2 regions of the Salinibacillus aidingensis genome follow, and region 1 is predicted to be linked to the other one. Evidence: riboswitches for the same ligand, from Rfam matches in the RefSeq annotation. Region 1 holds a riboswitch; the other holds the start of a gene.
What was found. A riboswitch is a leader RNA that binds a small molecule or an ion and turns the genes downstream of it on or off. The one in region 1 is predicted to bind cyclic di-GMP.
Positions count from the first base shown of each region.

Region 2: another riboswitch for cyclic di-GMP. It lies ahead of ACZ5OK_RS03760 (DUF5667 domain-containing protein); the one in region 1 lies ahead of ACZ5OK_RS05975 (response regulator).

Region 1 covers NZ_AP043759.1:1,071,059-1,086,115, forward strand. Annotated here, with positions in the region: gene ACZ5OK_RS05945 (hypothetical protein) at 292-585, shown strand; gene ACZ5OK_RS05950 (GNAT family N-acetyltransferase) at 1,042-1,587, shown strand; gene ACZ5OK_RS05955 (aspartate/glutamate racemase family protein) at 1,859-2,554, opposite strand; gene ACZ5OK_RS05960 (metallophosphoesterase family protein) at 2,667-3,155, shown strand; gene ACZ5OK_RS05965 (S9 family peptidase) at 3,301-5,088, shown strand; gene ACZ5OK_RS05970 (S8 family serine peptidase) at 5,698-10,092, shown strand; cyclic di-GMP riboswitch class I at 10,318-10,402, shown strand; gene ACZ5OK_RS05975 (response regulator) at 10,487-10,918, shown strand; gene ACZ5OK_RS05980 (NCS2 family permease) at 11,045-12,343, shown strand; gene ACZ5OK_RS05985 (hypothetical protein) at 12,536-13,069, shown strand; gene ACZ5OK_RS05990 (hydroxymethylglutaryl-CoA lyase) at 13,284-14,189, shown strand; gene ACZ5OK_RS05995 (sulfurtransferase) at 14,319-15,057, opposite strand, start outside.
Region 2 covers NZ_AP043759.1:662,372-677,428, reverse strand. Annotated here, with positions in the region: gene ACZ5OK_RS03775 (putative bifunctional diguanylate cyclase/phosphodiesterase) at 1-1,344, shown strand, start outside; gene ACZ5OK_RS03770 (hypothetical protein) at 1,423-2,475, opposite strand; gene asnB (asparagine synthase B) at 2,657-4,168, opposite strand; gene ACZ5OK_RS03760 (DUF5667 domain-containing protein) at 4,622-5,809, opposite strand; cyclic di-GMP riboswitch class I at 5,871-5,956, opposite strand; gene ACZ5OK_RS03755 (ATP-binding protein) at 6,098-6,253, opposite strand; gene ACZ5OK_RS03750 (HAMP domain-containing sensor histidine kinase) at 6,344-6,760, opposite strand; gene ACZ5OK_RS03745 (HAMP domain-containing protein) at 6,733-7,185, opposite strand; gene ACZ5OK_RS03740 (response regulator transcription factor) at 7,178-7,861, opposite strand; gene ACZ5OK_RS03735 (TlpA disulfide reductase family protein) at 7,898-8,272, opposite strand; gene ACZ5OK_RS03730 (hypothetical protein) at 8,374-8,523, opposite strand; gene ACZ5OK_RS03725 (DUF302 domain-containing protein) at 8,689-9,084, opposite strand; gene ACZ5OK_RS03720 (rhodanese-like domain-containing protein) at 9,348-9,647, opposite strand; gene ACZ5OK_RS03715 (rhodanese-like domain-containing protein) at 9,710-10,039, opposite strand; gene ACZ5OK_RS03710 (hypothetical protein) at 10,397-10,792, shown strand; gene ACZ5OK_RS03705 (DUF5667 domain-containing protein) at 10,857-12,386, opposite strand; partial or broken gene ACZ5OK_RS03700 (excinuclease ABC subunit C) at 12,698-12,907, opposite strand; gene ACZ5OK_RS03695 (glycoside hydrolase family 97 N-terminal domain-containing protein) at 13,058-15,057, opposite strand, start outside.

The sequences.
Region 1 (15,057 bases):
GTTCATAGATTTATAAAGAAAACCACAGGAAAGAGTAGTTCAGTTGTGGAGTACATAACAACATGTATTTCAAAATGGACTACTTTTTTATGCTGTAGGAAATTATCGACCCATTTACATAATAAATACTTTAGGATTTGCTGTTAAAATTGGAATTATGTGTTAATGTAATGGTGAAACATGAAGGAGAAATATGCTTATTCAACTCTCCCGCTTAGAACCGTCAACAGGAAATAAATTATTATTCTTCTTCCACGAAACTGTACGTTAGATAAAGGATGAGGTGAAGTTATGAATTTTATTTACTCATTAGATCCGTTTGTTATGCAACTAATAATCATTCCTTTTATCGTTATTGGTTTAGGGGTTTTGCTGGCTGCTGTCACAAAGAAAATCTTTATCGGTCCTTTAGCAACACTAATTCTTAACTTACTGTATGAAGTCTGCTATTCAATGTATTTTTACCCGGACTCGGAACTGATCTTCAGTTCCTGGAATATTATTTTCCCTCTTTTATCCTTAGTCTTTTCGGCAATTTTTGTATGGGTTAGAAAGTCAAATACGGAAATAGAGATTGAGGATTAAGTGACATGTTACTTTTGAAATGAACAAGCAGGAGAGCTCAATAACGAGGGAGAGGCGTGTTGAAAATAAGAAAAGCCTCAAGAATTATTAGGAATACTTGCGGGGATCGCCAGTTGTATTCTATGGTTTGTACTTAAACCGACTGAATATGAGCAATGATAAACACATTTTTTTCACTAGCACTTCCAGCAATTGTTGCAATTATAGCTTCTAACGCCATATAATTTCTTAATGTTGATAGCATTTCTATGGTCACTGCTAATTAGCTTATATATGGTGCTTACACCAGGCTGTTTTGCTCTTTTTGGTATTACTTGTGTTTGTTATTTAATAAGTTTTTATTTTATTATTATTAGACAGGAAAAGAGACAAACAGGATAAACTTATATCAAACTAAAGCAGCTAATAGAATATATGATTCCAATAGCTGTTTAAGTTAACGAGGGGGAGAAAGGCTTGCTTACATACAAAATTGATGAAGAAGTTTCTTTAAGATTATTTAAGGAAGATGATGCAGAAGAATTTTACAATTTAACCATTGAATCAAAACCATATTTAAAACAATGGCTTGGTTGGCTTGATTATATAAAGAGTGTTGAAGATTCTGCCAATAACATAAAGGCAAGACTTAAAGGGTTTGTAGAAAATGGTGGTTATCCCAAGTCGTTTGCTATCATTTATAGAGGTGAAATCGCTGGTACGATTGGATTTAATGAATTAAATAAAGCTAACCGAATTGGTGTTATTGGTTACTGGTTAGGTGAAAGATTTCAATGTAAAGGTATAATGTCAAAGGCGTTTAAAACTGTGATAGATTATGGTTTTAAGGAACTTGAGTTAAATCGAATTGAAGTTAGTGTCGCAGTTGAAAACCAAAAAAGCAAGGCATTACCTGAACGATTTGGTTTTACAAGAGAAGGTAAAATTAGACAAGCGGAATGGCTTTATGACCATTATGTTGACCATAATATTTACGGACTTTTATCTGAAGAATGGAAGTAAAAATTCTAACTTTTGGTGGTAACCCCCAAAAGTTAGAATTTTTGTTTACTGTTTATACTGATAAATATGTTTCGAAATGTATGCTAATCTATATGCTATTTCTATTGTTAGTAGAAATATTTCTCAAACGAATGTTATTAAAATATGGGGTTAAATTCTATTATAAGGCTATGGGTTTACCCATTGTCCTACACAGTCAATTCAATAAGATTTCCCTCTGAATCCTCAATGACACTTTCATAATACCCATCTCAGTTACCGCTTTTGTTCTTTAATTAAACATTGTCTCCACGATTTTGCTGATGTGAATTTCGGTTGTATTGAACAGTAGAATGTCAAGATCGTCATCCTTTAGTATCATGGGAAGCTCTGTACAGCCGAGAATGATTCCTTCAACGTTTTTCTCATCGATCATTCTGTTTATGATATCGATATAGTCTGCCTTTGTCTGTTCATTGACAATTCCGTTTTCCAATTCCTTTACAATTTTCTCATGGATATAGCTCTGTTCGGATGCTGTTGGAACGACAATGGTTTTGTCATTCTCTGAAAAGGGGGTCTTAAAAAAGTCATGCTCCATTGTAAATTTCGTTCCCAGCAGACCTATCCTCTGCAGGCCTTTTTCCTGAACCGCCTGATACGTTTCCTCAACAATGCTTATCATCGGAATCTGTACTCTTTCTTGTACCTGGTCAAATACAATATGAGGTGTGTTGGCAGAGATTGCCGCATAGTCCGCACCGATTTGTTCCAGCTTTTTAACTGCATCTGTGAGGTAGTCTGTGAGTCCATTGATTTGGTTGGAGTCAATCAACTCGAATACTTTGTACATATTAATACTGTTAATCAGAAATTCAGGCAAATCCTCCTTAGTTCCAACCCTTTCCTGATACTTCGAAATAATCTTCTGATAGTACTCTACGGTAGATTCAGGTCCTAATCCGCCAATTAATCCGAGTTTTTTCATTTGTTTTTCCTCCTTAATCTTATTTTAACATATTGGAATAGTCAGACTTTGATTTTGACCGGGAAAGGCTGTATGGTTAAACCAAAGTTTCTGCAGGGAAAGGAGTACCTTTATGAAAATTATTGTCACGGGAGACACTCATATTTCCGGAAAAAATAAACCGCTCCCTCATCGATTGCTTACTGCCTGTGAAGAAGCAGATCTGATTATCCATACTGGAGATTGGAAGTCCCCTGAGATTTATCAGACGTTAAGGGAATACGCGGAGGTTAAAGGAGTTTACGGGAATGTCGATGGGGAGGAAATTACGGATCAATTTCCTATCAAGGACAGGTTAGATGTAAAGGGCTATAAAATCGGTATTGTTCACGGTCATGGAGAGAAAAAGACAACGGAAAAGCGGGCCATTGAAGCTTTTCAGGAAGATATGCCGGATATTTTAATTTTTGGCCACTCGCACATTCCGCTCATCCGGTATTTTAAAAAGACATTGCTGATGAACCCGGGGTCACCTACCGATAAACGAAAACTGCCTTTTTATTCATTCGGAGTTTTGGAGATTGGGGAAGAACTGCGGACAGAGATTGTTTATTTTAAATAGACGGCCTGTGTGAGACCGCAAAAAGAATTTCATAGATGAAATAGTGAAGAGGGGTATGGAGGACGGTCTATTGTTCTCATGCTGGTTTATCGCTATAATAGATTCAGGTTTATTTTAATTTTCTGAACATAATGGAGGCGAGTTAATGATTGAATTTCCAAAACCAGATATTGAACAATACTTAAGATCCTCTGCGATCACTCATTTTGCGGTAAGTCCGGATGAATCATCGCTGGTATTTAACACGAATCTAAGTGGTGAAATGAATCTATGGAAGTTGGATTTGCCGAATCAATTTCCCTATCAGGTATCCTTCCACAATGAAAATAGCCAATTTGTTGCTTATGACCCGGAAAATCGCTATTTGCTTACGGGAATTGACCATGATGGGGATGAAAACTTCCAGATTTATGCTTTACCGATAAATGGTGGTGTTCCACAGCCTGTTGTGACAGGTGAAAGTGATGAAAAGTTCTATTTTAGCCATTTATCAGAGGATGGAGAGCATCTTTACTATACAACGAATAAGGGGAATCCTAATTATTTAAATCTTCGCAGACGCAATCTGAATACGAAAGAGGATGTACAGCTTTTTAATGGGGAGGAGGCTCCTGTTGAACTGGAGGCGGTAAGCCCTGATGAGGAAACCTTTGTCTATCTTCAGGCTTATGCGAATACCTATCAAATACTTTATTTACATACAAACGAGGAAAGCATGCCTCTGACACCTGATCCAAAAATAGTCCATGTGGCATCAGGCCCGGTTTTTACAGATAACGAAACCATTTATTTCGTTACAAACTATCAATCTGAATTTTCCTATTTGGCTGCTTTTGATTTAAAAGCGAAAACCTTTAAAGAGGTACTCAAATTTGATGAACGGGAAATCAGTGACCTTATTTATCACAAAGCGTCCAAAACCCTTTATCTTGTGACGGAGCATGGAGTTGCAGATGAGCTTTATGCCTATGATATAGAGGCAGGTGAAGTCGAGGAGATTGATATTCCGATTGATACCATTGATCAGCTGAAAGCAGCGAAAAGCGGAAATCTTTATCTGTTGGGAAACAGTGCTGTGGAACCGTCTAATATTTATAAAAGAGATGCTGGCGGTGACTGGACACCGTTAACGAATAATCGGGTTATGGGTATGAGTTCTGACGACTTGGTGGATCCGGAAATTGTCACCTATAAATCCTACGATGATACGCCGATTGAATCATTGTTATTTAAGGCAAAACCAGAAGTGGCCAATGGGTATACGGTATTCTGGCCCCATGGAGGTCCGCAATCTTCAGAAAGGAAGTCGTATCGTTCCTACTTCCAGTTTCTCGCGGGAATCGGTTATAACGTCTTTGCACCTAATTTTCGCGGAAGTACCGGTTATGGAGCAGAGTTTGTAAAGCTGGTTGAACAGGATTGGGGGCATGGACCGCGTCTGGATTGTGTGGAAGGTATTGAGTGGCTGTTAAAAAATGGCTATACAGACCAGGAGCATCTTTTCCTGTTAGGAGGAAGCTATGGAGGGTATATGTCTCTGTTACTGGCCGGCCGCCATCCTGAGTATTTCCGTGCAGTTGTTGATGTCTGTGGTCCCAGTGATTTGTTCAGCTTCTACAATTCTGTACCAGAAGACTGGAAGCCGATTATGAAGCTGTGGCTGGGTGATCCGGAAAAGGATAAAGATCGGTTTATTAAGGATTCTCCCATTACTTATTTAGACCAGATGACAAAGCCGATGTTCATTATCCAGGGGGCCAATGATCCGAGGGTCGTGAAAAAAGAGTCCGATCAAATGGTAGAAGCGTTGAGAGACAAAGGTGTGGAAGTAGAGTACTTCGTGATGGAAAACGAAGGACACGGCTTTTCCAAAAAAGAAAACGAAATCAAAGCCTTTCGTAAAATCGCCGAATTCTTTGACAAATATCAATAAGGATTTTTCGGGTGGTGCCTGTCACCACCCGAAAAATCTTGTTTCACAAATTGTTTCACAAACTAATGTCCATCGTTTTTCCTCGTTCATTTGTCGGTGGATTTTGAGTCTTTCAGCTTAATTGCTTCCTCAAATCCTCTCCTGTTTTAGTTCATAGGATAGATTTTTTCAATGGAAAACGATAATACCTGGGAAGATGTTAGGGATTATGTATCATTTTATTTTATAAATATAGCGAATGTGCTAGTTTTCCTAATAGATTAATCCAGGCGGTAAATCCTGGAAACCCCTCCTTCCGTTAGCCTTTTGACAATTTTCTCATCCCTTAAAGACCTGAAGGTGTAGTACTTTTGTAGATGGCTGAAGGGTCTCCGGAAAGGTACAAAACTACTAATTTTTTACAAAAGCATTTCTGCAGTCAAAATATGACAAAATTTCATGCAGATTTTTACTATACTAGAATTAACTTCATAGACTTTTCACAATAACTCGCCTGCAGCTCTAGAGCCTACATGTTTAAAAATTCGTAGGGAAGGAGGGATGAACAGGGAGTTTTTTTGTTTTTCATCAGGAATAGTCAGGATATTAAAAAAAGGAGGAGATTTTTTGCTGAAAAAGAAACGTCGGCGAACAAGGACTTTTAGTATGGTCGCCTCTGCATTGATGGTATTTTCACTCGTCGCACCGAGTATGACCTATGCTGAGAGTGCAGCAAAGAACAACAAAATTCATGAATCAGCGAAGAATACCCAGCAGGTGGCGGAAGCAAAAGTCAGTGATCGGCTGCACAAGCAGTTTAGTGATCAAAAGCAAGTGACGTATCTGGTTAAGTTTAAGGAAAAGACGGATACGAAACAGGTTGCCCAGGATGCAAGGAAGAAGGCACAATCGAACAATCTATCAGCAACGAAAGCAGAATTCACTCAGCGCTCTGCCGTGATTTCTGCACTAAAAGCAACAGCCCAGCAATCTCAGCAGAATGTAAAAGCTTATCTTCAAAAAGAATTGGAAAAGGGCAGTGCAAAGGAAGTCCATTCTTATCATATTGTTAATGGAATGGCTGTTACGTCCACTAAAGAGGTTGCGGAAAAGATTGCTTCGTTTGAAGAGGTTGAAAAGCTTCTGCCAAATGAAACCCGTCAATTGCTGACACCTGTGGATACGAAGGTGAAAAACAATCCTGAATCTGAATTGACCAATGTAGAATGGAATGTTGAACGCGTTGGTGCACCAGAAGTTTGGGAAGATGGAATTGATGGTACTGGATCCGTTGTAGCCAACATTGATACAGGGGTTCAATGGGATCACCCGGCCCTTCAGAATAACTATCGTGGCTATGATGCGGATACCGGTGAAGCAAGTCATGATTACAACTGGTTTGATGCGACAGCAGGAGAAAGTGAGCCTTATGATGATCAGGGCCACGGAACTCACGTAATGGGTACGATGGTTGGAAATGAACCGGATGGATCCAATCAGGTTGGTGTTGCACCTGGGGCTAAGTTTATTGCTGTTAAGGCATTTACGGCTGCTGGTGGAACAGACGCGGATTTATTAGAAGCAGCAGAATGGATTATGGCTCCAACAGATTCTGAAGGAAATGCACGTGCCGACCTTGCTCCAGATGTTGTCAATAACTCCTGGGGTGGCGGACCTGGTTTGGATGAATGGTATCGTGATGTCGTGACGAACTGGAGAGCTGCTGGTATTTTCCCTACCTTTTCAGCAGGGAATACGAGCTTAACGAATCCAGGTGGTCCAGGGTCTGTTGCTACACCAGCAAATTATCCTGAATCTTTTGCGGTAGGTGCTACAGACAGCAGTGACAATCTTGCAGGATTTTCTCTGCGCGGACCTTCACCATATGACGAAATTAAGCCTGAAATTTCAGCACCTGGGGTAAACATTCGCTCTTCTGTTCCAGGCGATGGCTATGATGGCACCTATAGTGGTACGTCCATGGCTTCCCCTGCTGTATCAGGCGCTGTAGCGTTGCTTCGTCAAGTGGATAGCAGTATTACCGTAGATGAATTGGAAGAAGTGCTGATCAATTCAGCTATTCCAATGACCGATGATGAATATTCAGAGTCTCCGAATAATGGATATGGACACGGTTTGTTAAATGCATATGACGCTGTTGCTCTTCTGGACAACGGTCTTGGAACAATCAAAGGTACGGTTACCAAACATGGGGAAGATAACGTTGCACCAACCATAGAACATACAGCTCCAGAAGAAACGTATGAAGGAATGGATCTTCCTTTGAATATTCATGTGGAAGATGATATTAGTATCGCTTCTGTTTTACTTGAATATCAAAATGCCAATGGTGAATGGGTATCTGTTGAAGCAGGCCGTACATCCGGAGATTACAAGTCTGCAGATTACACAGCTGCCATTCCAGGTGACCAAATTAATGGTGATTCACTCACTTATAAATGGACGGTTGAAGACTTTGGAGAAAACACTACGGAAAGTGACACGTATACCGTAGACGTTCTTCCTGGTATTTCCCTTGGTTATTCCGAGGATTTTGAAGGCACTCAGCCAGCAGGATGGTCTGTATTTGGTGAAAACAGCTCCTGGGAGTGGGGCACACCTGAATCAGGACCAGGAAATGCTGCGTCTGGTGAAAATGTATATGCGACGAACCTTGCAGGTGATTACGATAGTGACATGAATGCAACACTTATGATGCCACCGATTGATTTACCAGAAGGAGAGGCTTACCTTCAATTTAATCAGTGGCACGATTTAGAGCAGTATTCATCAGGAACGGCCTATGACTTTGGCCATGTCTTTATTTCTACCGATCAGGAAGAGTGGACGCAAATCCTGCAAGTTACAGGTACCACCAGTGATTGGGAAGAAGCAGAAGTAGATCTTTCTGAGTACAGTGGTCAAAGAGTCTATATCGGCTTTAACGTTACAACTGACGGTAGTGTTACCCGTGAAGGCTGGTATATTGATGACGTGGCATTGTCTGATACGTCTAATGGAAATCAGGCATCGCTTCATAAGAAGAAAGGAAACAACGGAAAAACAAAAGGTAAGAATAAAGGGAGAAAGAATGGAAATGCATTCGGGTTTATGAATGGCTTAGGTGTCATGAAGTCGAGCCCTAGTGCAGGTCTAAAAGAAAAGGTAAACCCAGCTGATATTCAGCCGAATTTACCTAAAGAAGATCCTCCTGCCCAAGAGGACTATGTTAATCCTAACTTATTGCCTATGCAGGCGCAAGTGAGCGTACTTGAAAGCGGCCGTTCAGTGACAACTGATCCGGCTACAGGAGAGTATTCGATAAGCCATGCTGCCGGAGAATTTACATTAAAAGCAGAGTCCTATGGCTATGAATCACAGGAGCAAAGTGTAACGCTTGAAGCTGATAGTGAAGCTGTAGCAGATTTTACACTTGAAGAAGTTGATCAGTTTACTGCAACAGGAAAAGTTACCGATCAGGCTACAGGTGAGCCGGTTGAAGGTGCGACCGTTCTTTTAGCTGAGGATGCAAACGTTGCACCCGTTGCAACAGACGAAAATGGGGAGTTCTCCATTACTGGTTATGAAGGCTCCTATACCTTAAAAATCATGGCCCCTGATTATTACAGTAAGGATGTTAGCATTGATCTGACAGAAGATGTTCAGGTAAATGCTGAGCTTGAGCCACTGTACACCTATCCTGGCGGGGAGATTGGCTATGATGACGGCACTGCCGAAAATGCAAGAGCTTTTTATGATGCCGGGAATGCCTGGGCTGTAAAAATGTCTCTTCCAGAGGGCAAGGATCAGGGTGTTGTCACAGACGGTGTGTTCCGTTTCTGGAATGAGGAATGGCCACAGCCGGGTGGAACGGAATTTGCTGTTGAAATCTGGGATGCCAATGGTGAAGAAGGTTTACCTGGTGAAAAGATTGCCGGTCCGATTGAAGCAGAGGCGCTTCGTAATGGTGAATGGACAGTTGTGGATTTAAGAGAGCACAATATTTTTGTAGATGGGGATTTCTACATGGTCTATGTACAAACCCATCCAAACCCTGACACTCCAGGACTGGCTACGGACGAAAGCAGCGAGCATGCCGGACGAAGCTTTCAGCGAGTGGCTGGGGAATGGTCACCATCTCCAACGTCAGAAGGAAACTATATGATCCGTGCCCGTGTAAGCTATGAGGTTGAAGATCCTCAAATTACCTCACCGGAAGCTGGACTCATTACCAGTGATGAAGAGGTAACGGTAACTGGTACAGCTTCACCAACGACAGAAGTTGAACTGACGAATAATGGAGAAGCTGCAGGAACTATTGAAGTAGGAGAATCCGGTGAATTTGACATTCCTGTTGAACTTACCGAGGGTGAAAATGTATTAAAAGCAGTATCCAAACTTGATGGAGCTGTGACTGGTGAGTCTGAAGAAGTTTCCGTCACATTGGATACGACAAGCCCTGAGCTTACCATTGACAGTCCTGAGGATGAGTCGAAATCCAATCGTGAAACAGTAACGGTTGAAGGTACAGTCAATGATGCGAATCTTGATTGGGTAAAAGTCAATGGAAGTGAAGCTAATATTTCAGATGACGGCACGTACTCCAAGCGAGTTTTACTCGATAATGGGGAAAATGAAATTGAAGTGGTTGCTCAGGATTTAGCAGGAAATCAAACGACTGAAACGATTACGCTTGATGTTGACTTTACAGCTCCTGAAATCAGTAATCTTCTGCCTGAGGAAGACCATGAACTGAAAGCTGGAGAAAGCGTGCGTATCGAATTTGACAGTGAGACTGATTTGGATGCAACGTTTGTCATCCATATGCCACTCACCAATGCACGTAATCAAGTATCCAACGCAACTGAGCTTCCTATGATGGAAATGTCTGATGGCCACTATGTTGGCTACTGGACCGCCACAAGCAATCTTAAAGCAGAAGGTGCAGTCATCGAAGTAAAAGCAGTAGATGACCACGGAAACGAAACAAGAAAGAAAGCAGACGGGAAGCTTTATATTAATTAAGGTGGTGCCGCCGCGGGTAGTGCCTGTCACCACCCGAATAATCTTGTTTCACAGATTGTTTCACAGAACCCCTGACATCTCACGCACGGTGTCGGGGGTTTTTCTATATTCATTCGCTGATAAAAGTACACTATAATTTACAATTTGTGGAATGTTGGGCAAACCTCTTGATTATCAGCACAATTCGTCGATAATTATAAAGAGTGAAAATGATATAAAGCAGAAAACCGATAAGGGCAAACTTATTGAAAAATAAGGACGCAAAACTAAGGGCCTAAAGCTTACGAGCTATGGCAGCCTGGTTGCCGAAGAACTGGTCATAACAGACGAGCCTTTTTCTTTGGCTGGTCTTTTTTCATGTTATCTACCTTTTTGTCCTTATTGGATGCTGATCTTGTTACGAACAAAAGTCATTAAGCAGCAATCTATGAGTAAGGAAGAGGCGCAAATGAGTGTAATTTTACTAGCAGACGATTCAGCTTTTATGAGAAATTGGCTGAAACAAATTATTCAGCAGCACGGGTCTCATGAGTTTGTAGAAGCCAAGGATGGACAGGAAGCTGTTACAGTTTTTCAGGCTGTCCGTCCTGATATGGTCATTATGGACATGGTTATGCCCGTGAAAAATGGACTTGAAACTCTGTCTGAGATCATGAGTTTTGATTCAACAGCCAAAGTCATTATATGTTCATCGCTTGGGACACAATCAAATGTCATGGATGCCATCCAGTCAGGAGCAAAGGATTTCATTGTAAAGCCTTATTTTAAAAATTTGGGAGAAATTATAGACAAACATCTCGGAACAGCCACCACTTCAACTGAATAAAATTCCAGAATCGCTGGCTGCTTTGATATTTCATACCCATGTTTGCTATAATATAAAATTGGCTCGCCTGATAATCAGGAGAGAGCGGGCAGGGAGAGGGCTATTTAAATTAGACAGGTCGATAAAATGAATAAATGGATGAACAACTTTTTTCAGCTCGACAAGTATGAAACTACACTGAAGAGAGAAGTTATGGCAGGTTTGATTGGTTACTTTGCGATTGTTTATATCATTGCTGTAAACTCTCTCATACTTTCAGAGGCCGGAATACCACTGGAAGCAGCAATTCTGGCGACGATTTTCATTTCCTTTGCGGGCTGTTTTCTTATGGGATTCTGGGCCAATATGCCAATTCTTCTCGTTCCAGGTATGGGAGTAAATGCTTTATTTTCCTATACTATGGTTCAATCGATGGGGCTTTCCTGGCCTGAAGCTTTAGCTGTTGTACTGGTTTCAGGGTTAATATTTGTATTCATTGCATTTTCCAGTTTTGCGAAAACGTTGAGTGAATCGATTCCCCAATCCCTGAAGGAAGCCATTACAGTTGGTCTTGGACTCTTTTTAATGCTCATTGGACTAGAAAAGGGTGGGATTGTAGAAAAGGGTACAAATTCGATTGTGGCACTTGGGGATTTAGGTAATCCAGCTGTGCTTGCGACCGTACTGACTTTTTTGATTGCCATCATTTTGTTCATAAGGAATGTACCCGGCAACTTTCTTATAACTGTTGTAGTAGGAACCTTTATCGCATGGGCATTTGGTTTACTGGATGCACAGAGTAATAACACCAGTCAGCTATCCATTCGTGAATACATGAATGTTTTCGGTTCGATGTCTTTTGACCGTTTATTCTCCATAACCTTCTGGATAGCGGTGTTTTCCTTAACGATGGTATTGGTTTTTGAAAACGTAGGATTAGTACACGGACATGCGAATTTTATTAATCGCCCGGATGGATTTTCAAGGGCATTTCAGGCAACATCCGTTTCGGCTATGTTATCTGGCTTGTTCGGAACCAGTCCTACTGTTGCAACAGTTGAAAGTTCAGCAAGCATGGCAGCAGGTGGCCGAACAGGAATTACGGCGATTACGACCGGCTTTCTGTTTTTGCTGTCCATCTTTTTTATTCCGGTCATTAAGCTGATTCCAAGCAGTGCCATTGCCCCCATTTTAATTATTATTGGCGGATTAATGCTCCAGAATATTCGAAACCTGAATCTCAAGGATATGAGTGAAAGTTTTCCAGCCTTCCTGATTATTGCCCTGATTCCATTCACGTATAGTATTGCGGATGGGATGGCAGCCGGATTTATTTTATATCCAATCTTAAAAGTCGGGATAGGCCGGGCACGAGAGGTTTCGTTTACACTGTATATTATTGCGTCACTGTTTTTAGTGAACTTTGTGGTTCATGTGATTGGCTGAACGTGGATTATTAATTAATTGATTAAGGGGTACAATCCATTATTGCGATTGTACTCTTTTTTGTGTATTCATGGGAAATTCCTGGACAGTAGAAGCTTACTATGCTTACCCAATCATCATCTTATTTTGTTATAATCAATCATCTATTAATTCCTCCATATATGTTAAAATTTTTATAAAGGAGGGTAGGATATGTTCAATATTTTTAGTATTATCCTTATCATTGCCGGAGTTATACTGTTAACTTTTTTTCTAAGTATTATGATTAAAAATAAAAAGATTTTGGTGGTTGTTGAAGCATTGATTATCTTTGGACTGATATTCAGTGTTTATCAAATGCAGTATACTAGTTTTAAAGCTCTCTATTCAGAAGAAATATTTACTGATAGCACCGTAGTAGAGGAAGTCCGAATTACCTTATATAAACCACCCAAAGAGCGCGGTTTATCTGAAATTGACAGGCAAATTACAATCAAAGATTCACAAGTTATAGAGGATATATTGAATGATTTTTCAGGAGTGGAACTAAAGAAAGATCGTGATTCTGCGGGATTATTTAAAGAGTTTGGAATAAGACTCCTTATAACAAGGGAAGCGAAGGAGGATTACTATCTCTCTGATTACCATGGTTTTCGTGTGAATGAAAATTACCTGGGTACTTATGAAATTATTAACGAAACGAACCATTTGAAAACCATTTTATCTATAATGGAAAACACAAAGTAGATCAATTTATAGTGGAATCGATTTTCTTCCTTTATGTTGGATATAAGAAAATATGCTCAAAAGAGGGTCTGTTCTAGAAATCACTCACTTTTTTACCGTTGACACTTTCAGAAAATTCATCATATAATACGGTCAGCAGTTAGATTGTTATACTGGCTGTTTTTTTGTATAAAATTTTTTTGTAAGCGTATTCAAGTATGGAGGTGTACATATGCTGCAAAACCTTCCTGATAAAATCTATTTAAAGGATGTAGGGCCAAGGGATGGATTACAGAACGAAGAGACTTGGATTGAAACAGAAGACAAAGTGACGATGATTGATAAACTGGCTCAATCAGGATTAAAAGAAATTGAAATTTCCTCTTTTGTCCATCCGAAATGGATTCCGGCTTTATCTGATGCGAGAGAGGTTGCCAGACAAATTCAGCGTTATCCTGATGTGAATTATTCAGCGCTGGTTCCTAATCAGAAAGGACTGGAGCATGCACTTGAAGCAGATCTCGATGGAATTTCCGTATTTATGTCTGCAAGTGAAACCCATAATCAGAAAAATATCAACAAGACGATTGATGAGACGTATCCAGTTCTGCGTGACGTCATCGAAGTGGCTAAGCAGGAGAATAAGGTGGTCACCGGCTACGTTTCAACGGTGTTTGATTGCCCTTTTGAAGGAAGAACTAAACCAGAGCAGGTGATCCCTGTTTGTGAACAATTACTGGAGTCAGGTGCTGATTATCTATCGCTTGGAGACACCATTGGATCAGCCGTTCCATCACAGGTGGAAGCTTTACTTGATGAATTATTGAAGCGTTACCCTGAGGAAAAGCTGATTATGCACTTCCATGATACAAGAGGAATGGCGATGGCAAATCTATTAACCTCTCTTAATTATGGGATAACACATTTTGATAGTTCCGTAGGCGGGCTGGGTGGCTGTCCATATGCGCCTGGTGCAGCGGGGAATGTTGCAACGGAGGATGTTCTGTATTTATTCCATGGCCTAGGAATAGAGACAGGTATCTCAATGGATCATCTTTTGGATACAGCCGAATTTATTCAGAGTAAATTAGGGAAGCGGCTGCCAAGTAAATCCCTTACTCATCAATTAAGCAGAAATTAAAATTTATTATGCCGATATAAAAGCAGGGATTCAGCCATGCTGGAGGGAGATAATCGGTGAACAGCGAAATGACTAAATGTTTCTGAATGAAAAAGAACGAAATCATCAGGATTCCGTTCTTTTTTCATGCTACTCATCCTCAGTCTCCACTTCATTTTCATCATAGGAAATCCAGTCACTGAAGCTTCCCGGGTAGAGTTTAACATTATGGAATCCGGCCATTTTTAAAGCCATAATATTCGGAGTAGCGGAGACACCGGACCCGCAGGAAACCATAATTTCCTTATCTTTCGGGAGGCTGGCAAAGTGCTGACTCAGATCATCCGGATCCTTCCATCGTCCATCCTCGCTTAAAACGTCCTTATAAAAGTAGTTTATGGCTCCAGGAATGTGTCCGGCTTTTTTATATAAGGGTTCATTTTTGCCCAGATAGCGGTCTTTGGAGCGGGAGTCAATTAAAATCGCCGAGTCCTCCTGGAGCTTTTCTTTGACCTGATGAATATCTACTACTTCATCTGCTCTCGGCTTTGGAATAAAGGTTTTCCTTTCAGCAACGGGCTGTTTCGTCGTTATTTCATAGCCCTTTTCCTGCCAGCGTTCTAATCCACCGTCCAGAACATAGACGCTTTCGTGTCCTAAATAATGAAGGAGCCACCAGCATCTCCCTGAAAACATTTCATTACCCTGGTCATAGACGATGACGGTTGTATGTTGATCAATGCCGATATTTCCAATCTTTTGAGCAAACTCATTAATGTCCGGCAGAGGATGATTTCCGCCGTGCTCTGTTTTTTCACCGGCTAAATCCTTATTCAAGTCTAAGTAAAACGCTTGGGGAATATGGCCTTTGAGGTATGCTGCTCTGCCT
Region 2 (15,057 bases), 410 kb from region 1:
GTCGTATTTGATGTGACGAGCGAAAAGGAAACCGAGGAAGTCATGAACAAAATGGCCTATAACGATTCGTTAACAGGTCTGCCGAATCGAAACTGGTTCCAGAACTATTTGGAAGCAACTCTTGTATCATCAAGAAAAAATAATATTTCAATAGGTATTATGTTTATTGACTTTGATAATTTCAAACGGGTCAATGACACTCTGGGACATCGCGTAGGAGATCGACTCCTCATTCAAATGTCAGATCGATTGCAGTCTTGCATCCGAAAAAACGATATAGTCTCAAGGCAGGGCGGGGATGAATTTTTAGTTCTCATTGAGGACGCAGATGAGCAGGAAGTGAAGGAAATTGCAGAACGTATTATTAATCAGATGAATCACCCTTTTATTGTCGACGGAAATGAAATCTTCTCCACCCCGAGTATTGGCATCACCATGTGTCCGGTGGCAGAAGAAAAGGCAGAATCGTTAATTGAAAAAGCTGATTTCGCTATGTACCTGGCAAAGGAAAGCGGAAAAAACAATTATAAATTTTACGATGATGAATTAAACCAGAAAATGAAACGGAAAATCATGGTGGAAACCCGCCTGCACAAAGCCATTGAGAACGGTGAACTAGCTGTCCATTACCAGCCCCAGATTGATTTATCCACCAGTGCTCTGGCAGGGGCTGAGGCACTGCTGCGATGGGAAAATGACCTTGGTTATATCAGTCCCGGTGAATTTATTCCCATTGCAGAGGAAACTGGACTTATCATCCCTATTGGGGAATGGGTCATTCGGCAAGCCTGCAGACATTCTAAAGAATTTCGCGCTCATGGCCTGGAGCCATTCCCGATATCCGTTAACATTTCGACAAAGCAAATCATGAATCCAAGCTTTATTCCCCGTCTAAAAGAAATTTTATTGGATGAACAGATGACCCCGGAACTTTTAACTCTGGAAATTACCGAGTCAGCGCTATTATTCTATGAGGACGCGAAGGAAAATATTGATGAACTGCGACAGCTTGGTATTGGCATTTCGATTGATGATTTTGGTGTCGGCTACTCTTCATTAAGTATGATTAAAGACATTGAAATGGATGAATTAAAAATTGATCAGCGTTTTTTAAATGATGCTTTAGAAAGCAAGCGTGTTCATTCATTGCTGAAAACCATCATTAAAATTGGAAAGGTATTAAAAGCAAAAGTGGTTGTCGAAGGTGTGGAAACAGCCGAGCAGCTTGAATTGCTGATGAGTAGAGGAATATATGGCCAAGGCTTTTTTTACAGTCGTGCACTGCCAGCACAGGAGTTTGAAAAATGGTACTGGAAATATTATAGAAAACGAATAAAAAGCTGAGAATATGTTTTGAGTTCGATACAAAAAGGACAGAGAGGGAATCCAAAATCGGATATCCATCTGTCCTTTTTTTATCTCTTATTCTGCTGTGACGGTTAACGTTTGTTCAATGGTCTGTTTATCCTCATGATCTTTGCGAAGGTACTCACCGCTTAGCTTTTCACCATTCTTGCCATAGGCATCCTTTACATGAGCACCATTATTATGATGTGTCGGGTCCATACTGATCATAATTTCATACTCACTGATATCATCCATTTCCCGCTCAGGATCCCGGATGTAAAACGTAGCGGAACCATCCGGATTGGTATAGCCATCATCGTAGTATCCTGATGTAATGTAGTTTGGAATTTCTGTATCGGCACGAACATAGGCACCGCCAATCAAATTGCTTTCCAGGGTCACCACCACATATTTTCCTTTCTTTTCGATAGAAGGTTCGAGCTCAACCTCAGGATTTCCGGAATTTTCAGGGATCTTCCATCTTGGCTCCTCGATAGAGAAAGACTGCTCTTTATCATCCAATTCAATCGTTTTCTGGAAAGAAGCTTTTCTGTAGGTTTCTTCTTCTGTTCCTGTCTCATACCGCAAAAAGTGCCCGGCGAGTTTATCGCCATAGTGCTCCTGAATTTCTTCATCCTGTTTGGACATATCAAAGCTTAATTCGGTGTGAATGATTCCTTCTACATCATTGGGGAGTTCCTTCTCAAGTTTAAAAACGCCATTACCGTTTACTCGTGTCCGGGTATATCCACCGATAATAGAGCCATCTTGCCAGTCAAAATCAAGGTAAAGCTCAGATTCCGGCAATAAATTTGTCGTTCCATTGACTGTGACTACCTTATTCTTAATGGTGAAGTCACCCTCAAGCCATACTTCCATTTCCCCTTGGTCCTCTGGAGCTGATTGCTGAACTTCAAAGGATACATCCCCGGATTCCTCATCCTCTTCAGACTTTTCCTCTTTGTCTTCATCCTTTTTCTGTTCCTCATTCTTTTCAGTATCCTGCTCCTCCGACTGTTTCTTTTCATCTTCACTGGCACTGGCATCTTCTTCAGAATGATTGCCACAGGCCATTAAAAACATGACCATAAAAAGAGATAAACACAAAACCCCAAATTTGTTTGTCATAACCAACCATAAAACCCCTCTTCCTCCAACATTTTCATATAACCTTCCAACTATGTTATATCATGATAGAAAAAAATAACAACATGATTTTATTCCTGTTTATTCCAACGAAAGTATGAAAAATGCATCTTTTTACCTATTAAAAAAGTGCAGGAGCTCCTGCACTTTTTGGAAAAGTTCCTTAAGCTGTTGCCCAGCGTCCCATAACTTCCAATGCTGATTTTTCCGGGAAGATTTCCTTATAAATTTTGAAGCAAAGGCATTCCTGTTTACTGCGCAGTTTAACAGGTGCTTCAGCATTCAATGCATGAAATTCATGGTCTGAAATCACTTTATTAGCATGCTCCTCTAAAATATCCAAAGCCCCGCTTCCTGCTGAAAACTCCTCTTTCTTCCGCCATAAAATCGATTCTGGAAGCAGACCATCAAAGGACTTTCTAAGGATCCATTTTTCCATATGCTCGTCTGTATGAAGCTTTGATTGAGCCGGTATGAATAAAGCATCCTTTATTAAATCCAAGTCTAAGAATGGCACCCTAAGTTCAAGGGAATGAGCCATACTCATACGATCTGCCCTCTGTAAATTTATATTGTGGAGGGAATTTATAATTCGGATAATCTCTTGATTTAAACCTTGATCATCCTGAAAATCCTTCAGGTAGTCATAACCGGCGAAAAGTTCATCCGCCCCTTCTCCGGACAGAATTACTTTTACATGCTCTGCGGCGAGCTGGGATACAAAGTAGTTAGGCAAAGCACTGCGAACAAGGGATGGCTCAAAAGATTCCAAATGATAGATTACTTTTGGCAGTACCTCAATTAATTCTTCTTTCGTGTATACATACTCATAATGCTCGGTTCCAATCGCTTCTGCTACTTCACGGGCACGCATTAAATCCTCACTATTTTCAGAACCCACACAGAAGGATTTCACAGGCTTCTCCCCTTGATGAAGCTTTGTGGCAATCGCGGAAATCAGGCTGCTGTCCAGTCCTCCACTTAATAGTACACCTACCTCAACATCTGCCAGGAGACGCTTTTTCACGGCATTCGTAAGCTGATCTTTAATCTTGTTTGTCATGACCTCCAACGATTGATCCGAAAGCATTTCGCTCTGCTTCGGCTCTGCTATTTTACGATAACAGACAAAACCTGTTTCCGGGGTATAATAATGCCCGGCTGGAAATTCACGTACTTCATCCGTGACAAGATATAAGGTTTTCAGTTCAGAGGAAAACACGAATTGGCCCTTGTCGTCTTTTCCATAATACAGAGGCTTAATCCCAAGGGTGTCACGGGCTGCCAGGAAGGTGTCATTCGCCTCATCTGCTATAAAAAAGGCAAACATCCCGTCCAGCTTCTCGACCCCTTTGGCACCTTCCTGCTCATACATTTTTAGCACAACTTCACTGTCGGATTTCGTTAAAAAGGTAGCTTTCTCTTTAAGCTCTTCTTTAAGCTGAAGATAATTATAGATCTCCCCGTTACATACAATCCATTTCGATCCATTTTCATTTTTAATAGGCTGAATTCCATCTTCTAAACCAATAATAGACAGGCGCTGATGACCTAAGTGAAAATTCTCCAGTTTTACATCGCTCCCTTCATCAGGTCCACGATGACGCATACTGTTTAACACTTCAGTCATTAAAGATTCAGCCATTCCTCCTGTCATAGCAAAAATTCCACACATGTTTTTTGATACTCCTTAGTCGTTATATAGTATGTATTTGAAGCTGTTCGATTTCAAATACTTTATTAACCTTAGGGGAGTATGACGATTTAAGCAACGTCCATTTCGTCATAAAATCACCTGAATTTTTCGATAAGTACCGATTAAATGATTTAATCTGGGTTTCCCGGCGTTTCTTGGGGAGGATCAGGGGTTAGAGGGGCAGACCGACATTTTTCCGGAGTTGAGATTTTATGGATTTATCAATCTGGTGCACGAGTTTATCAGTCCATTTCGTTCATTTATCAGCCAGTTCTGTATCAACATCAGTCACTTTCCCTTATTAATCAATAACCTTCACCAGTCTCGGCTCATTCATCTAATACACATAGCTCAATTCGAGTAAAGGCAGGCTTTGAATGATCACCATAAAAAAAGCCAAACCACCATAGTGATTTGGCCGCTTTACCTGGATTAGTTATGCTTTCCATTATTACCCTTTCCAGGATGATTTCCTTTTCCATTATTTTTCTTTTCAGCGCGTTCTTTGGCTTTCTCACGCTTCTCTTCAGCTTTTTCCTGAGCTCGTTCACGCTTTTCCTCAGCTTTATCTTGAGCTCTTTCTTTCTTTTCTTTAGCTGCTTCGTTTTTATCTTCTGTTTCTTCCTGCTCTTCTTCTGCAGCCTCATCCTCTTCAGCTTCCTCAGTGTCTTTTGATTTCAAGGCTACCTGTTCAACTTCTTCTTTACCAGCTTCTTCAGTATTTTCCTCAGAGTCGGTTCCTTCTGATTCTTCATCAGATGTAGTTCCTTCTTCAGATTCAGTTTCCTCGTCCTCACTGTCTAAGCCCAATTTAGCCAGCTCTTTGTCCACTTTCCACTCAAGCTTTTTCTGTGCTTTGGCAATATTTTTTTGTAAAGCTGCTTTCGCTCGCGGATTGCTTACTTTTTCTAGTGCAGCAGTTAAAGCTTCAATATTTGCAGAAAACTTCTCTTCAAGCTCTGAACGAATGGAATCTACTGAATCCCCTGTTGTTTCCTCGCCATTTTCTTCAGTCGTTTCCTCTTTTGTACCTTCTTCGGTTTCACTGCCTTCTTCTTCTGCTTCATCATCCACTTCTTCTACATTTTCATCTGTATTATTCTCTTCTTCTGACTGACTTTCCTCATATTTAGCCATAGCCTTTTCCTGCTTAGCTAATGCTTCTTCAAGGGTCTTTTCAGCCATTTCTTTTTCGCCGTTCGCAAAAAGAGCTTCTGCTTCTTTAATACGCTCTTCCGCATATGTTGCCAATAATTCCGCTTTTTCTGTATCATCAAATGTTAATGCAAGACGAATGTTTTCCATCATTTTCTTCGTGAAATAGAAGAGATCGCCAGGCAGTAACGAGGAATCCTCCTCTGTATTTGTGTCCGTCTCCTCACTTGTCTCAGAACCCTCTTCTTCAGACTTCTCTTCATCTGTGGAAGTATTTTCTTCTGAGGACGGTGCTTCCCCGGTCTCTTCTGTATCCGCTGTTGTTTCCGTCTCTGTTGTATCTGTTTCTTCTCCTTCCTCAGCTTGTGCAGCACTGAGTCCGAATGCAAAAACAAATACAGCCGCCATAAGCAACGCTACTAATAAGTTACGAGATTTCCCGTTTAGAAATAACTGATTATTCATTATAAATCCTCCTTATCATTTTTGAAGAAACTTAGCACGGCTTGTCAGTCGTGCTTGTATCATCAGCAGTCCAGCCACCATAGTTTGTACACCTTAGGCCTGTAACTTTGCGCCCCTTCTTTTCAGATAGATTTGCCCTTTCATGATAAATGAATTGTACAGACACTACTCCATTCATCCATTCACCCTGTAATATACCTCTGATCGTCAAACGTGACATCATCCAATAGGCCTATTTTCAAAAAAATTCGACATATTTTATTATATTTTTCTATTACTTATAAAATTTCATGACCCCTTCTCGAGTGGAAGTGTGAACCAAAATGTGTGAATATTTCCTTCTGAATGAACGCCTATTTGACCACGATGATGCTCTATGATTTCCTTTGAAATAGCTAGACCAAGGCCTGTCCCACCTGATTCCCGTGATCTGGAAGGATCAATACGGTAAAACCGTTCAAAAATGAGGGACTGCTCTCGTTCCGGAATGATTTCTCCCGGACCCGTAAAGGAATCATAGTATTTACATTCAGATCATTTTCCCTGAACCATAATGGAGCCGCCACCCTTATGGTAGCGAATGGCATTGTCCAGCAAATTATTTAAAACCTGTGCAACGCCCTCCTGATGAACCTGAACCATACGAGACTCCAGTTGAAGTTCGACTGGAATTCCCTCTTTTTTGGCCGCCCAGCGAAACATCTCTACCGTTTGTTCAATGATGCTTTTCATATTAACTTTTTCCTGTTCAGAAAAGGTTTGTCCACTGATATCATCCCATTCCTTTAACCTATCCAGCTGCTCCAGCATTCCACTAAGACGTTCAGACTCTTCATAGAGGGCTTTATACAGCTTTGGACGGCCTTCAATCATACCATTATGCAGGGGATTTAAATACCCGTTTAAATTGGCTAATGGCGTTCTTAGTTCATGGGATATATCAGAGACCATTTTTTTCGTTGTTGCTCATTTTTCTTTAATTGCTCAACCATATCATTAAAGTGGTCAATAAGCTGTCCTGTTTCATCCTCTGACCTCCTTTGAATAGGACTCGGATATCGACCTTCTTTCATAGTTTTCGTTGAATCTATTAAATTTCTTAGGGGACCTGTCAATTTTTTTGTCAGAAAAAAATGAATCATGCTCCCGGTGACAATCGTCGTAAAGGTGAAAATCCAGAGATACTGTAAAAGAGCAGACTCAAATTGCTTCTGTGTCATTTGGTTCATTGTGCCGATACCATCAACAAGGAAACAGGAGGTATTATAAATTCCCCAGGTGGTCAGGAGAATGAAAGCTGTAACCACGGTAATATTTATTAGCGTCAGTCGTCCTAATAAACATCTTGGAAGCCTGACTTTTTTCCACTTATTCATGAACAAATTTATACCCCATTCCTCTTACCGTACAAATCCGTTTTGGTGAAGAAGGATCTTCCTCGATTTTTTCCCTTAATTTTTTAATATGAGCATCAACCGTCCGGTCCATCACGGTTTTATCAGCATGCGGATATAATTGCTGAATCAGGTTTTCTCTTGTCAGAACAACATTCGGATTCTCCATAAAATGATAGAGTAGTTGAAATTCATGCTTCGTCAGCTTAAGCGACTCATCATACAGCATCACTTCGCCCTTTCTAGGTTTAATACACAAGCCGCCATAGGTGATTTTTTGACAGAACTGACCGGTCCTTCGTAAAACGGCCTCCACGTGTGCGACTAACTCGTCTGGATCAAAAGGCTTTGTCAAATAGTCATCTGCACCAAGCTTCAAACCTTTAATCTTATCGTTTATTCTGGCTTTAGCAGACAGCATAATGATCGAAACTTCATTGCGTTCCTGCTCTCTTACCCATGTACACAGCTCTTCCCCGCTTATTTTCGGAAGCATTAAGTCAAGAATCAGTAAACAGGGATGATGAGTAAGAAAGGCTTCCTTTGCTTCTTCCCCATCTGCTGCTTCTACAACCTCATACCCTGCTTTCTTTAAATATATTGAAATCAATTCTCTTATCATGTAATCGTCTTCAATTACCAGAATGGTTTGCTTCACTATAAATCACCTCACACGCGGTACAAGCACCTGGCCTTATTGCATTTTTTCAAATTCCTGAACCATAAGATCATAATTTAAGGCACCTAACGTTTTAAACGATATCACACCTTCAGAATCAATCATATAGGAAGTTGGAATGGGCTGAATCTGATAGGTGTTAGCGACATTGCTTTCCTGATCGAGCAGAATTGGAAAGGATAAATCAAATTCTTTCACAAAATCTCTAACATCCTGAATTCCACTTTCTGTCTGGGTTAAGTTCACAGCTAAAATTTTTACATCCTTATTCTGATAAAACTTTTCCATATCCGGCATTTCCGCACTCCATGGCGGACACCAGGAAGCCCAGAAATTCAGCATCACCCGCTGTCCACGAAGATTAGATAACTGTACAGTTTCTCCATCCAACGTCTTCAGTTCAAAATCAGGTGCTAAATTCCCTACATTTAAGCCTGTTTTACCTGTCTGCTTTGGGGCATCAGCTTGTTTTGCTGAAGAATCAGGTTGACTTACAATTTTATAACCACCCTTTTCATTACCTTCATTTTCTGAAGTCGCTTCATCAGTTGGCTGATTTGCATTTTCTGCTGAATTCGTAAAATCATAAACAGCCCGACAAACATTCCAACCAGTACTACAACAATAATCCCCTTCTTCATTTTATCGCTCCGTTTTATGTATGCAATTAAAGGAATCATAAAAAAAGTTTGTGAAAATTTAATGAAAGTGCCCGGAAAAACGCTGAACTTCTTCTGGTCCCTCCTTATCTATAAGACAAAAAAGAACGAAAAGGATTTATCACAGATCCTCTTCGTTCTTTTAAATTATGAGGAAGATTCCAGACTCTTATCGATGCAGCTGATTAACCGTCTTTCTATATCTCCAGCCAGCTCTTTAAGGGAATCATCATTGGCCAATTGTATAAGTGAAGTTGGTTTGGGCAGGCCGATGTTTGTTCTTCCCTCATCCTCATACACAACAATCTTACATGGGAGAAAATAGCCCACCATTTGATTCTGTGTCAAAACTCGTTCAGCTTCAAAAGGGTTACATACTTCCAACACCTTGTACGGCTGATTGTAATCCAGTCCTTTTGCCTGAAGCTTTTCTCTAATATCAAATTGCCAGAGCACACCAAATTTCTCTTCTTTCAATGTTTCCTCCAATACGGCAATGGCATCATCCATCGTTCTGTCCGTTTCAACCGTATAATGAAACATGAACATCCTCCTTTTAGGCTGATAAAACTTAATGATCAACTGACAAAAAAACACCAATTTTTTCTTCCTCAAGTATATGTTTCACCCACTTAATCCTTTACATTCTTCAGGTTAGTCTGTAACTCTGGTAATCAAGGATACAACGATAAACACTATTCCTGCCAGGAACATGAGTTTTTGCGATGGTCAAAGGCTTCTCCATAATTGCTTCATATTGATATGACTCCTTTTCTCAACTATGATTAACGGAAAAATAAAAGGCTTTATTCAGTGTCTCCTTGCCAGTTGTTCATACCACCTGTCATATCCTCAACTTTATAGCCTAATGCGCCCAAAATTCCACAGGCGGCTTTACTGCGATTTCCAGACTGGCACACGACCACGTATTCCTTCTCTGAGTCTAATTCTGTTTTACGTACCGCTAACTGACCCAGAGGAATATTTTTGGCCCCTGGAATTTTTCCTGTTGCTGCTTCATTGTTTTCACGGACATCAATGACATAGACCTCTTCACCTTTTTTGATGCGTCTGTCTAATTCTTCAGGGGTAACCTGTTTTGCCATGGGCGTCCCCTCCTTCCGTATCTTTTTTCCTGCAGCAAGACAGCCTGTCCTCCTGCCGTCTATTACTCATTATTTACTAATGAATATCCAATAACCCGCATTCCTTTTTTTCTCAGTATACGGGCACTTAAGTTTTTTTCGATTCTATCTGATGCGACAATAATAACGCTTTGTTTCGGAATTTCCTGATAATGCCGTTTCAAATATGCCACTGGTACACAGCAGGCTTCATCAATCCTGTCCCTTGATGATATTTGGTAGTCACGGGTATCTACAATCGCAACACCCTCCTGTTTACAGGAATCAAGTTGAAGCTTCCCGACCCCTCGGACAGGAACATGCCTGCGATAGAAAAACCATGATATGATGATAACTAGGATGGCAATGCTCATGATTCTCTCCTATTAGATTTAATATACTGGAATTATCTTATACCCCACATGGTATGATGTCAAATGAGAAGTATTACCATCATCAAGTATCAGGCTGATTAATCATTTTATCAATCGGTTTGCGTCGGGTATACGTTTCTCACATCCACATTTAAGTTAAATTTTATCTAATATCAATCTGTTTAGAATTTTATCCGTTAAGACACTCTGAATCAGTCAAAAGAGAAGGTTTATCTGTCTATTACACAAATTTATCCGTTAAAATAGATATAGACATATGTTCGGCTATGAATCCATCGGTCGCAGCGTCCACTGCATCTACCCGGCCATCAAACTATAAAAAGGAGGATAATTTTAATGGGAGTTGGATATGGAATTGTTTGCAGATCCTGTGGCTTCAGCAAGGAGTTTATGCTGGGGGTAGGCGGTGATGAATATTATGCTGGCGAGAACCAGTTTGAAATTCTTCATCCAAAAACGAAAGATCAGGTAAAAAAGGCCATTGGGGATCTTCCCATTCATCATGTGGATTTTGACCGTCGTCTCCTTCATTGTCAGCAGTGCCATCATCTTTACGTGCGTCCCCTCATGAAAATCTGCTATGGTCATCAGCAAGTGTTCAATACAAATCAACATTGCAGCCGCTGTAAAGGAAAGGCTGAAATCGTGGATGACCTGGAGTTTTCAGAAATGGCCTGTCCTGAATGTAACAAAAAATCCCTTGAAGTGAAGACGTTTACGATGTGGGATTGATTGATATAAAAAAGGATAGATATCAGCAAGTCCTATACGTCAATATCTATCCTGTCCCGGGGGACTATGGATGCTTTCCAGAGCCTTTTCCCTGATTTCCTTTTTCTTTATTACTTTTTGGATGGACAGAAGGATGAAAATCAGTGTTTATATCACTTCTCACGCTCTTTCCTGAATCAGTTTTTGTTTCATTTTCCGGATTCGGGATATGGTTTACTTCCCGATTTTGCTTTGGATGGGAATTCGGGTTTGCTATTTCATTTCCCCGAAATTCTTCTGGAGCGGAAGCAGGACCAGGAGAAATGGAAGCAGGTTCTTGCTGTTTATTCCCTCTTTCTTTTTTAACCCGTTCCACTTTTGCCTGTCCTTTCTTCACCTTATCTTCCGGCTGCTGCCCCTTTTCTATCCCCTTTCCTGCTTTTTCCGGAGCTTTTTCTTTTAAAGATGGTGTTTTAGCTGCCGGTTTCACTGGTTCCTCCCTTGCTTGCTTTTCCACCTTTTCCAGGTCACGGTTAAGAGCCTTCTCATCCTTTTGAATATCATCCCGTAAAATTTCTAAAGCTTCATTCACAGGAACTTTATTAGCGATACCATTTTCTATTGCCCTTGCTTTACCTGCTCTCTTTTCCATTCGTGCAAAAGTCTTTTCCACATTTTTGGCAAGAGCAGCTTTAGCGGTTGGGTTCTCAACCTTTTCCATGGCGAGTAACAATGCTGTCATGTTCCTGCTGAAATGAGATTCCAGCTCATCCCGTAATTCAGCAGCTGGGTCTTCTGTTTCGGTTTCCTCATGTACTGTTTCATCCTCTGGTTGTTCCTCATCCTTAGAAGGCATAATACCGGTATTCGTTCCGTCAGTTGGAGCCTCCTCTTCTTGTGCAGTGCCGTCAGCCAGCTCATCATCTGCTACATAATCTAAGGCAAGTTCCTGATTCTCCAATGCCTGGTTCAACAATTGAATGGCTCCATCCGTATCACCGGCATCAAATAAAGCATTCGCCTCCGCAATTCGTTCATTGGCAAATTGCGAAATTAACTCTGCTTTAGCTGTATCGTCAAACGTTAACGCCAACTGTACCTTCTCTGCTATGGCTTCCACGAAGTAAAAAAAATCACCTGGAACAAGTCCGGGATCATCCATGGAGATATCCTCTGTGGTACCCTCATCCGTTTCCCCCGCCTCTTCAGGAATCGTTTCTGAGGACGGAACTTCTGCAGGTTGGTCCTCATCTGTAGGAGTATAATCAGAAGCTTCATCACTTTCGGGCGGAAATTCAACATTCTCAGTTGGATCTGCAGTCTCTGTTTCCTGCCCGGCCTCCTCACTTTCTGCAGCAAATGCCGGTGACATGGTTCCGCCAAGCATAATCGATGTGACCAGTACTCCCCCCAGAATAACTTTAATAGCTTTCACCCGTAGATTGGGGAATTTTCTTTTGACATAGCTAATCGCCAGCCGGTTCAGATCCTTTTCCGTATTTTCTGTTATACCAAATTCGTTCGCAAACTCTACTAATGAATGCTGGGGCTTGATGTACAGAATAACCTCATAACCATTTTCTTCAGGTTTCAATTCATAGCTGTAAAAATACATGGAGTCACTCCTTGTTATAGGGATACTCAATTTATTACTGCAGGACAAGGTCTCATTCTGCCCCTATATTACCCCGAAAGGACTGAAAATATGGGAGGCTTTTTTGGAATATTAACAAGTAGATCGTACCATCCTTATGCTAAAAAATAAGCCAATTCCAGATTATTTGTCTGGAATAAGCTCATATTTATACAAAAAATAAAATGTATACAATTCCCATCATTATTCGGCTATTCATCCCCTGCCACAATCTATAAGTAGCTTTGCCATAGTAATTCCGATAATTTCTGCTTCCTTTCACCGCATCAAACCTATTTGCCCAATTCCATTAATGATAAATTCCATTGCAACTTCATATATGCATTTTTACATGCCAGCTGTACCAATTGTTTCATTCTTCCTCGCTGTGGCTGAACCATTTTAATAGGAATGTTCAGCCCATTCGTATATACAACTTCCGGGAGAAGCACCTCATTCGGTAATGAAGCTGGATTATTGGTATAAAACTGCCTGATATAATGACAAAATACAGCCTCTCAAATCGGATGACCAGCCAGGATGCGAAGGTTGGCGGACCAGCCCTGCAGCGGTTCATTAATAGCATGTGCCGCCATTGTAATCAGACTAAAAAGGTAAGCGTCTCTGATATAGACGCTTACCTTTTATTCTTTCTATTCCTCCACCAGTTCAAGCGGACCCAAAGGACCCGTATATAAGCCCCCGTCCCAGCGTGCGTCAAACACACGAATACTGATGACGTTCTCCGCTCCATAATTGATTTTTTCTGAAGGAATGACATATTCACGGTCCCAATCCCACGCAGAAATCATCCCTTCTTCACCCTCTCCGGTAGGAAAGGTTCCTGATTGGCCGATTTTTTCTCCATTGAAGTACGTAGCATCGACATCATCGATTCGGCCCAGTTTCATTTTTAATGAGTACCCTTCCCACTCTTCTGGTATATAAATGGATTTTCTGTACCATCCATAAACATAGTCCTCATATAAGTTGGAATGATCCTCCCATTTTGAGGGCAATTGAACAGCCTGCCAGCTGCTGTCATCCAAGTCTGGTTCTTTCCAGGCTAAATCATCTCCTTGTTTAAACAACCATTCACCAGCGAGTTCTATCTGTGGAAGAGCAACTGCTTTTGGTTTTAAATCACCTATCGAGACCTTATACAGGCCTGTCTCTGCTTTCGGATCATAGGTGAAACCGATCTCCTCGGTCGCTCCACCTGCTTCTGCAGATACCTCAATCCGTTTCGTATCCACTACCTCTCCATCAATGGTTAACGGAACTTCGACTTCTCCGGCATAGCTTCCGTAGTTCGTCACACTCGCTGTAGCATGAATCTCACCTTGGTCAACAGAAGCTTCCAGATTACTATATTCAAAGGTTGGCTCCTTTTCTGTTACAATAATCTTTTTAGCAGGAAGATCGCTTACGTGAATACGATAAGTACGGGGATCAAACAGCTTATCATAGGTTAAGACAACTTCCTTTTGTTCTCCCGGGGCCACTCGTACATGCTTCTCAGCTACCGTTTCTCCCTCTATTTGAAGGTTTAGAGTTTTTCCGCTTATTACACTACCTCTGTTTTCAACATTAACTTTAACGGCCAGGTCATCGTTGGACTGGATAGACTTTGGTATGTCAACGTAAGAAACCTTCATTTTCCCTTCTTTATAATTAGACAGCTTTGCGATTTCTTCCTTTGAGGCCGGATAAAGACGTACAGCCTGTCCACCGCCTCCTTCAAGCGACGCTATTAAAGTATCATTTTCCTTAACAATGACCTTTTTAATCGATACAGAAGTTGGGTTTGTTTCAAGATTGGCATCTGTACCATCCGAATAAATTTCTGCCACATATTTTGTCCCTTTTTCTAAAAAGTCCAATTCAATTTCCAAATCTCTATCCTTTTCATCCGTTACACTGCCAATATACCATTCTTCTCCACTACGGCGGACAATTGAGGCATAATCTCCAATTTCGGCATGTGGAACCATGATGTCGTCCCAGGTAACTGGCACATCCCGCATAAATTTAAATTCAGGTAAAATTTCACCATTTTCGTCCTTATAATTTTCCGGGAAGTCTGCAACCATCTGTGTACCACTTGTAAGAACGACATAAAGTGCTAATTGCTTTGCACGAGTAGAGTGTACACGTGTATCGGCATGTGAGATATTTACATCAAAAATACCTGGTGTAAAGTCCACTGGTCCTGACATCATTCTCGTAAACGGTAAAATCGTTTCATGTTCCGGAGGGTTGGTATCATCACTAAACGCACTATATTCCATCCCGCTGACCCCTTCACGACTTACCCAGTTAGGATAGGTACGGTACAGTCCTGTTCCTTTAATCGGTTCATGGGAATTAATCATAATTTCGTGCTCAGCTGCTTTCTTAATAGTGTCCAAATAATGATTCACCATATATTGACCGTGATGGTGCTGTCCAGGTGGATTATGAATGCCGTAATCGGCTACATACCCACTTTTAATAGCATGAATTCCCTGTTGTTGATAATAATCGTAAGCTTCGTCCATTTGACTTTCATAGTTTAAAATATCTCCGGAGGTTTCGTTATGCATAATATAAGAAACTCCACGCTCCTGGGCATACTGAACAACTTCTTCCAGATCATAATCAGGGTAGGATT